2 linked regions of the Solidesulfovibrio fructosivorans JJ] genome follow. Each later gene encodes a partner of the first gene's protein in a complex. Links are inferred from orthologs where the notes say so. Each region holds a gene or a part of one and is shown in the gene's direction. Other genes may lie near its edges.

Region 1 (4,369 bases):
GCTTTCTCTGGAAGCTGTGGATCGAGCAGGCGGGGCTCATGTGGCCGTTGGCCCGGACCCTGACCAAGCTCGTGCCCGGCAATGTGCCGGTCGAGGCCGTCAGCAGGGCCAAGGCGGCCATCGAGGCCATGGGCGCGGGCAAGGCCCCCGCCCCCTGGCTTTTCCCCGAGTCCTTCGAAACCGCCCATGCCGGGAAAAAGTGCGTGATCTTCGCCGGCTGCGTGGCCGAGCACGCCAACCCGCGCTGGAAGGAAACGGCCAGGCGGTTGCTTGCCGGCCTCGGCCTCGACGTCTTGCCCGATCCCGGGTTCACCTGCTGCGGCTGCACGCTGGGCCATGCCGGCGCGCCCGAGGCCCAGGCCGCCATGCAGCAGCAGAATATCGAGGCCTGGCGCAAGGCCGGCCGGCCGCTGATGGTGGTCTTTTGCGCCACCTGCCGTTGCGGGCTTCGGGCCTACGCCCGCAAGGACCTGGGGCTGGCCATGGACGAAATCGGGCTGTGGCGCGAAAATCTCGTTTCCCTGGCCGAACTCATGGGGGGCACGTCCTTTCGCCTCGGCGAGGCGGCGCCCGCGCACGTGCGCTACCACCGTCCCTGCCACGGGGCCGGCGGCAACCAGGACCTGACCTTTTTGCGCCGGGCCATGGGGGAGCGCATCGTTTTCAAGGAATCCGAAACGCCGTGCTGCGGCTTCGGGGGCCTGACCAAACTGACATCGCCGGAACTCTCCGACGCCGTGGCGGCCCATGCCCTGGCCGTCTACAATCCGGCCCCGGGCGACCAGATCGTCACCGGCTGCGCCGGCTGCGTCACCCAGCTGCGCAGCGTCGCCCCCAAGGACATTGTCGTCGGACACTGGCTGGAGTGCATCGGCTGACGCGCCGCGCGGCCACCCGCCAGCCGCGCGCCCATGCCGCGTCGCCGCCGCGCCGCCGGACCGCGTCCCGCGTAAAACGCCAACCAACGCCCGTTGGACGTCGGGCCGGGCTGGATGGAAATCCATCGCGCCCCGCCCCATAAAGGAGTCGATTCGATGCTCAAGACCATCGCCCGAAAAATCGTCGGGTCAAGAAACGAACGCTATCTCAAGGGGCTGCGCCCGCTGGTCGCGGCCATAAACGCCTTCGAGCCGCAGGTCAAAGCCCTCTCCGACGAGGAGATGCGCGCGCGCGTGGCCGAACTGCGCCAGGAAGTGGCGGAAGGTCGCGGCCTGGACGACATCCTGCCCGAAACCTTCGCCCTGGTGCGCGAGGGTTCGGTGCGCTCCCTCGGCATGCGCCACTTCGACGTGCAGCTCATCGGCGGCATCACCCTGCACCAGGGCAAGATCGCCGAGATGAAGACCGGTGAAGGCAAAACCCTCGTCGCCACCCTGCCCGTGGTCCTTAACGCCCTGTCCGGCAAGGGCGTGCACCTGATTACCGTCAACGACTACCTGGCCAAGCGCGACGCCGCCTGGATGGGCAAGCTCTACAACTTCCTGGGCCTCTCCGTCGGCACCATCGTCCACGGCCTCGACGACCCCGAGCGCCAGGCCGCCTACAACGCGGACATCACCTACGGCACCAACAACGAGTTCGGCTTCGACTACCTGCGCGACAACATGAAGTTCTACAAGGAACAGCTCGTGCAGCGCGAACTCAACTTCGCCATCGTCGACGAAGTGGACTCCATCCTCATCGACGAAGCCAGAACCCCGCTCATCATCTCCGGCCAGGCCGAGGATTCCTCGACCCTCTACGCCCGCATCGACGCCTTCATTCCCATGCTGCACAAGGAGAGGGACTTCACCGTCGACGAGAAGGCCCGCACCGTGCTTTTAACCGACGACGGCGTGGCCCGCATGGAGCAGGTGCTCAAAATCGACAACCTCTACGACGCCGCCAACATCACCCTGCAGCACCACGTGCTCCAGGCGCTCAAGGCCCACCACATCTTCCAGCGCGACGTGGACTACGTGGTGAAAGACGGCGAGGTCCTCATCGTCGACGAGTTCACCGGCCGCCTCATGCCCGGCCGGCGCTACTCCGACGGCCTGCACCAGGCGCTCGAGGCCAAGGAACACGTGGACGTGGAGGCCGAAAACCAGACGCTGGCCACCATCACCTTCCAGAATTACTTCCGCATGTACGACAAACTCGGCGGCATGACCGGTACGGCCGACACCGAAGCCGTGGAATTCCGCGAGATCTACGACCTGGAAGTCATCTCCATCCCCACCAACCAGCCCATGATCCGCAAGGACTTCCCGGACCTCGTCTACAAGACCCAGCACGAAAAGTTCGCGGCCATCGCCAAGGACGTCAAGGAGCTGCACGGGCGCGGCCAGCCCGTCCTGGTCGGCACGGTGTCCATCGAAAAGTCGGAGCTGCTCTCCGGGCTGCTCAAGAAAAGCGGCGTGCCCCACGACGTCTTAAACGCCAAGAACCACGAGAAGGAAGCCGAGATCGTGGCCCAGGCCGGCCACGCCGGCCGCGTCACCATCGCCACCAACATGGCCGGCCGCGGCACGGACATCGTACTCGGCGAGGGCGTCACCGACCTCGGCGGCCTGCACATCCTCGGCACCGAGCGCCACGAGTCCCGGCGCATCGACAACCAGTTGCGCGGCCGTTCCGGCCGTCAGGGCGACCCGGGCTCCTCGCGCTTCTACCTGGCCCTTGACGACGACCTCATGCGCCTTTTCGGCTCCGATCGCCTCAAGGGCATCATGGACAAGCTCGGCATGGAGGACGGCGAGCCCATCGAGAACCGCATGGTCTCCCGGGCCATCGAAAACGCCCAGAAGCGGGTGGAAGCCCACAACTTCGAAATCCGCAAGCAGCTGCTCGAATACGACAACGTCATGAACCAGCAGCGCGAGGTCATCTACTCCCGCCGGCGCGAACTCATGGAGACGTCCGAGCCCGAAGTCTTCGTGACCGACGCCATCGAGGAGATCGTGGACGAGATCTTCGCGCCCCTGGAAGCGGCCAAGGGGCACCACGAGGCCGAGGACCTGGAAACGGCCGGCTCGCTCATCGAGGACCTGCTTGACCTCAAGATGGCGCTGACGACCGGCGAAGAGGACGAAAAGAAGGCCGTGCTCGACAAGGCCCTTTCCCGGCAAAAGGAGCTGTCCGACGTGGCCGGGCAGCAGTACCGCGAGATCGCCCGCTACTTCCTGCTCGACAGCCTGGACCGGCACTGGAAGGAACATCTCCTGGCCATGGACCACCTGCGCGACGGCATCGGCCTTCGCGGCTACGGCCAGAAGGACCCCAAGCAGGAGTACAAGCGCGAGGGCTTCGAGCTGTTCCAGTACCTGATCACGAGCATCCGCGACGCCACCATCCGGGCCCTTTCCCGGGTGCAGATCAGAAGCGAGGCGCCCGAACAGGAGTTCCAGCACAAGGACGACACGGCCAACCTCCAGTACTCGGGCGCGGAAACGGGCGAGGCCCCCAAAAAGGCCCCCAAACGCCGCAGCGAGCCCAAGATCGGCCGCAACGATCCCTGTCCCTGCGGCAGCGGCAAGAAATACAAGAAGTGCTGCGGCGCCAACAAATAGCGCTCGCGCGCGGGGCGCTTGCCCCACGGCCGGGTTTTTTCTACACCTAGCCCCACGCGGCAAAAACGCGTTCACACCGCCGGGGAGGGAAACGACCGTCCCCTCCCCGGCAGTCCGGGGCGGCCCGTACGTGCGCCCGCATGGTGGGTCATGTTCGTTATCATCGGCATCGTCGTTGTCCTTGGCTGCGTCATCGGCGGCTTCCTTTTGGAAGGCGGCCATTTGGGCGTGCTCATGCAGCCCATCGAGCTGCTCATCATCGGCGGCGCGGCCCTCGGTTCCTTTCTCATCTCCGCGCCCAAGTCCGTGGTCATCGGCACCTTCAAGCACATCCTGCACGTGTTCTCGGGCAAGGAAGCCTCCTCCTCCGACTACCAGGACCTGCTCACCCTGCTTTTCGAGCTCATGAACATCGCCCGCCGCGACGGCATCGTCGCCCTCGAGCCCCACGTCTCCCAACCCGAGCAGTCCTCCACCATCAACCGCTACCCCAACATCGCCAAAAACAAGCAGCTGGCCTATTTCATCTGCGACAACATCAAGGCCCTGCTTTCGGAAGGCATCGACGCCCACCGCTACGACGACCTCATGCGCACCGACATCGCCACCCTGCACCACCACGCCATGATCGCGCCCTCGGCGGTCACCCGGGTGGCCGACTCGCTGCCGGGACTCGGCATCGTGGCCGCGGTGCTTGGCATCGTTTTGACCATGGGCAAGATCAACGAGCCGCCCGAGGTGCTCGGCCACAGCATCGGCGCGGCCCTGGTCGGCACCTTCCTCGGCATCCTCATGTGCTACGGCTTCGTCGGTCCCAT
Region 2 (3,527 bases), on another replicon or contig:
GCAAGTAAAGGGAGACTGCCATGGCTACCGTTACCGTCAAGCTGCTCAAAAGGCGCTACGGCAATACGCCCAAGCAGTGCGGCACTCTTGCCGCCCTGGGGCTCAAGAAGATCCGGCAGGAACGTTCCTTCGAGAAGTCCGACACCGTGCTCGGCATGATCGAGAAGGTCAAGCACCTGGTTGAGGTTACCGAGTCATGAAACTCCACGAGATATATCCGTTCCCTGAGGAGCGCGTGAGCCGCAAGCGCATCGGTCGCGGCCGCGGCACCGGTCAGGGGTGCACCGCCGGCAAGGGCAACAAGGGCCAGAACGCCCGCGCGGGCGTGTCCGAGCGCCCCTGGTTCGAAGGCGGCCAGATGCCGCTGGCCCGTCGGCTGCCCAAGCGGGGATTTAAGAACTACAAGTTCAAGATCGTCTACCAGCCCTTGAACCTCGATCGGCTCCTGGCCGCTTTCGAGGGCAAGACCGAGATCAGCCTGGACGACATCTACGAACGTGGCCTGGCTAGCGCCGGCGCGCTGGTGAAGATCCTGAGCCAGGGCGAGGTCTCCGCCGCCGTGACCGTTGAGGCCCATCGCTTCAGCGCCAAGGCGGCCGAGAAGATCACCGCTGCCGGTGGCAAGGCCGTGATGCTCGGCGCCGCCGAAGCCGAACCCGTAACGGAATAAGAACGGAAGTTGCCGTGGCACTTACCGGAGTCGAGAATCTGGCGCGTCTGCCGGAGCTGAAGAAAAAGCTCCTCTGGACGTTTTTCCTGGTGGCCGTCTACCGGATCGGCGTGCATGTGCCGGTGCCGGGGGTGGATACGACCGCGCTGGCGGACTTTTTCGAGAGCGCCAAGAACACCCTGTTCGGCCTCTTCGACATGTTTTCCGGCGGCGGCTTGCGCAACCTCTCCATCTTCGCGCTTGGCATCATGCCCTACATCTCCTCCTCCATCATCATCCAGCTGCTGACCGTCGTCAGCCCCGAGCTGGCCAAGATGCAGAAGGAGGAGGGGGCCGCCGGGCGCAAGAAGATCACCCAATACACCCGTTACGGCACGGTGCTCATCACCATCATCCAGGGCTTCGGCATCGCCGTGGGCCTGGAGAGCATGGCCAGCCCGACCGGCGCGCCGGTGGTCGTCATGGCCGGCTGGGGCTTTCGCCTCATGACCATCCTGACCCTGACCACGGGCACGATCTTCCTCATGTGGCTGGGCGAGCTGATGACCGACAAAGGTATCGGCAACGGCATCTCCATGATTATCTATGCCGGTATCGTGGCCGGGTTGCCCCGGGCCGTGCTGTCCACCTTCGATCTGCTCAAGGCGGGCGAGATTTCGCTTTTCGTCCTTGTGTTCATCGTGGTGCTGATGCTGGCGGTCCTGGTCGCCATCGTGTTCATGGAACGCGGCACCAGGCGCATACCGATCCAATACGCCAAACGCATGGTGGGGCGGAAAATGTACGGCGGCCAGACCACGCATCTGCCGCTTCGCGTCAATACCGCCGGCGTCATTCCGCCCATTTTCGCCTCGTCCATTCTGCTTTTCCCGGCGACTCTGGGCGAATTCTCCAGCGTGCCGTGGCTTAAGACCGTGGCCGCGTTTTTCAGCCCCCAAACGATCACCTACAATGTGATCTTCGTGGCGCTGATCGTCTTCTTTTGCTACTTCTACACGGCCATCATCTTCGATCCGGCCGATATTGCCGAAAATATCCGCAAACAAGGTGGGTTCATTCCGGGCATCCGCCCCGGCGCCAAGACCAAGGAGTTCATCGACAAGGTCCTGGCCCGCATCACGCTTTGGGGTTCGCTTTATATATCCGTGGTCTGCGTGTTGCCCATGGTCATGATCCAGCAATTCAACGTGCCGTTTTACTTCGGCGGCACCTCGCTTCTGATCGTTGTTGGTGTGGCCATGGATTTCATGTCGCAGATCGAGTCCTATCTGATCTCCCGGCAGTATGAGGGTCTCATGCAGAAAGGCCGGATCAAGGGCAGGTAGATGTTTTGAAGAAGGTCAGGGGGATATTCCTCAAAAATGACCTTGAGATTGCTTCCATGCGGCAGGCCTGCCGGATCGTGGCCATCATCTTGCAAGAGTTGACGGAAGCGGTCAAACCGGGTGTGCGCACCATGCAATTCGAGGACATCGCGCGCAAGCGGTGTGATGATTTCAAGGTCAAGCCGGCGTTTCTGGGGATGTACGGCTTTCCGTACGCCCTGTGCTGCTCGGTCAATGAGGAAGTCGTCCATGGCTTCCCGTCCGACCGGGTGCTTGAGGAAGGGGACATCGTCAGTTTCGACATGGGCGTGGTCTACGACGGCTTTTACGGCGACGCGGCCACGACCGCCCCGGTGGGGCGGATCGACGCGGCAGCGGCGGCGCTTTTGCAGGTGACGCGGGAATCGCTGGAAACGGGCATCACCCAGGCTCGGACCGGCAATGATTTGTATGATATTTCGCGGGCCGTGCAAAAATATGTTGAAGGACATGGCCTGAGTGTTGTAAGACGATTTGTTGGTCACGGCATCGGGAGAAAGTTGCACGAAAAGCCTGAAATCCCGAATTTCGAGCCGCGGGACGCCCACCCCGTTCCCTTGCAGCCCGGAATGGTGCTGGCCATCGAACCCATGGTGACCGCCGGCGGTCCCGACGTCGAAGTGCTGTCCGACAACTGGACGGCCGTGACCAAGGACCGCAGCCTGTCGGCTCATTTCGAGCATACGGTGGCTGTGACCAAAAACGGACCTCGGATTTTAAGCCTGGTTGATTGATGCGACCGATGCCGGCAGGCACCGGTCGTTTCCATCGCCGGGATACGGAGAGAGCGACATGAAAGTCAGACCCTCGGTGAAAAAACTTTGTCCCAAGTGCAAAATCATCCGGCGTCACGGCGTGGTTCGGGTGATCTGCGAGAACCCCCGGCATAAACAGCGTCAGGGATAACGGAGGAACGTCGTGGCCAGAATCGCGGGAGTCGACCTTCCCAAAAATAAGCGCATGGATATCGCGCTGACCTACATTTACGGCATCGGCCGCACCACGGCCCTTACGATCCTCGAAGCGAGCGGCGTCGATTGGACGAAGAATTCCGACGCCCTGACCCCCGAGGAAACCAACACCATCCGCAAGGAAATCGAGGCCAACCACAAGGTCGAGGGTGATTTGCGGCGTGATGTGACCGCCAATATCAAGCGCCTCATGGACATCGGCTGCTATCGTGGGTTTCGCCACCGTCGCGGGCTTCCCTGCCGCGGACAGCGCACCCACACCAATGCGCGCACCCGCAAGGGTCCGCGTCGCGGCGTGATGGCCAAGAAGAAAAAGTAACCGCAATAACCACGTGACGGGCCCCTTTAGGGCCGTTTCGGAGATATACCCATGGCGAAACCGCGCCGCATCGGCAAAAAGGAACGTAAGAACATTCCCGTGGGCGTGGCCCATATCCAGGCCTCGTTTAACAACACCATCGTGACCTTCACCGACCAGAAGGGCAATGTGGTGAGCTGGGCCACCTCCGGCGGCGCAGGTTT

What was found.
Region 2: the proteins of secA (region 1) and secY are in contact, whole or in part, in a crystal structure (PDB 3DIN), measured with the Thermotoga maritima proteins. The link is inferred for Solidesulfovibrio fructosivorans JJ] from one-to-one orthologs. Residues at the interface, in WP_004082002.1 of Thermotoga maritima: Glu261, Ala262, Arg263, Lys300, Ala301, Arg302, Thr303, Ile304, Ile305, Leu323, Tyr324, Asp325, Pro326, Val329, Ser330, Tyr333, Ile336, Lys340, Phe345, Val349, Glu363, Phe364, Tyr374, Ser375, Gly376, Gly377, Glu393, Ile395, Thr482, Ser483; in WP_004081795.1 of Thermotoga maritima: Glu108, Gly109, Glu110, Glu111, Ala236, Glu237, Arg238, Arg239, Ile240, Thr241, Ile242, Gln243, Tyr244, Ala245, Arg246, Arg247, Val248, Thr249, Gly250, Arg251, Arg252, Val253, Tyr254, Gly256, Ala257, Ser258, Thr259, Tyr260, Leu261, Pro262.

What each region holds. Positions count from the first base shown.
Region 1 is NZ_AECZ01000052.1:1,058-5,426, reverse strand. The notes cover bases 665-3,792. They hold secA (preprotein translocase subunit SecA), read left to right. Parts: upstream 665-1,034; coding sequence 1,035-3,551; downstream 3,552-3,792. Other genes in these bases: motA (flagellar motor stator protein MotA), read left to right, coding at 3,702-3,792; DESFRDRAFT_RS19645 ((Fe-S)-binding protein), read left to right, coding at 665-878. Also shown: more of DESFRDRAFT_RS19645, read left to right, coding at 1-664; more of motA, read left to right, coding at 3,793-4,369. UniProt on the Escherichia coli protein: Required for protein export, interacts with the SecYEG preprotein conducting channel.
Region 2 is NZ_AECZ01000009.1:135,237-138,763, forward strand. The notes cover bases 12-2,839. They hold secY (preprotein translocase subunit SecY), read left to right. Parts: upstream 12-684; coding sequence 685-1,995; downstream 1,996-2,839. Other genes in these bases: rpmD (50S ribosomal protein L30), read left to right, coding at 21-200; rplO (50S ribosomal protein L15), read left to right, coding at 197-670; map (type I methionyl aminopeptidase), read left to right, coding at 2,001-2,768; rpmJ (50S ribosomal protein L36), read left to right, coding at 2,827-2,839. In the rest of the region: rpsE (30S ribosomal protein S5), read left to right, coding at 1-8; more of rpmJ, read left to right, coding at 2,840-2,940; rpsM (30S ribosomal protein S13), read left to right, coding at 2,953-3,324; rpsK (30S ribosomal protein S11), read left to right, coding at 3,376-3,527. UniProt on the Escherichia coli protein: The central subunit of the protein translocation channel SecYEG. Consists of two halves formed by TMs 1-5 and 6-10.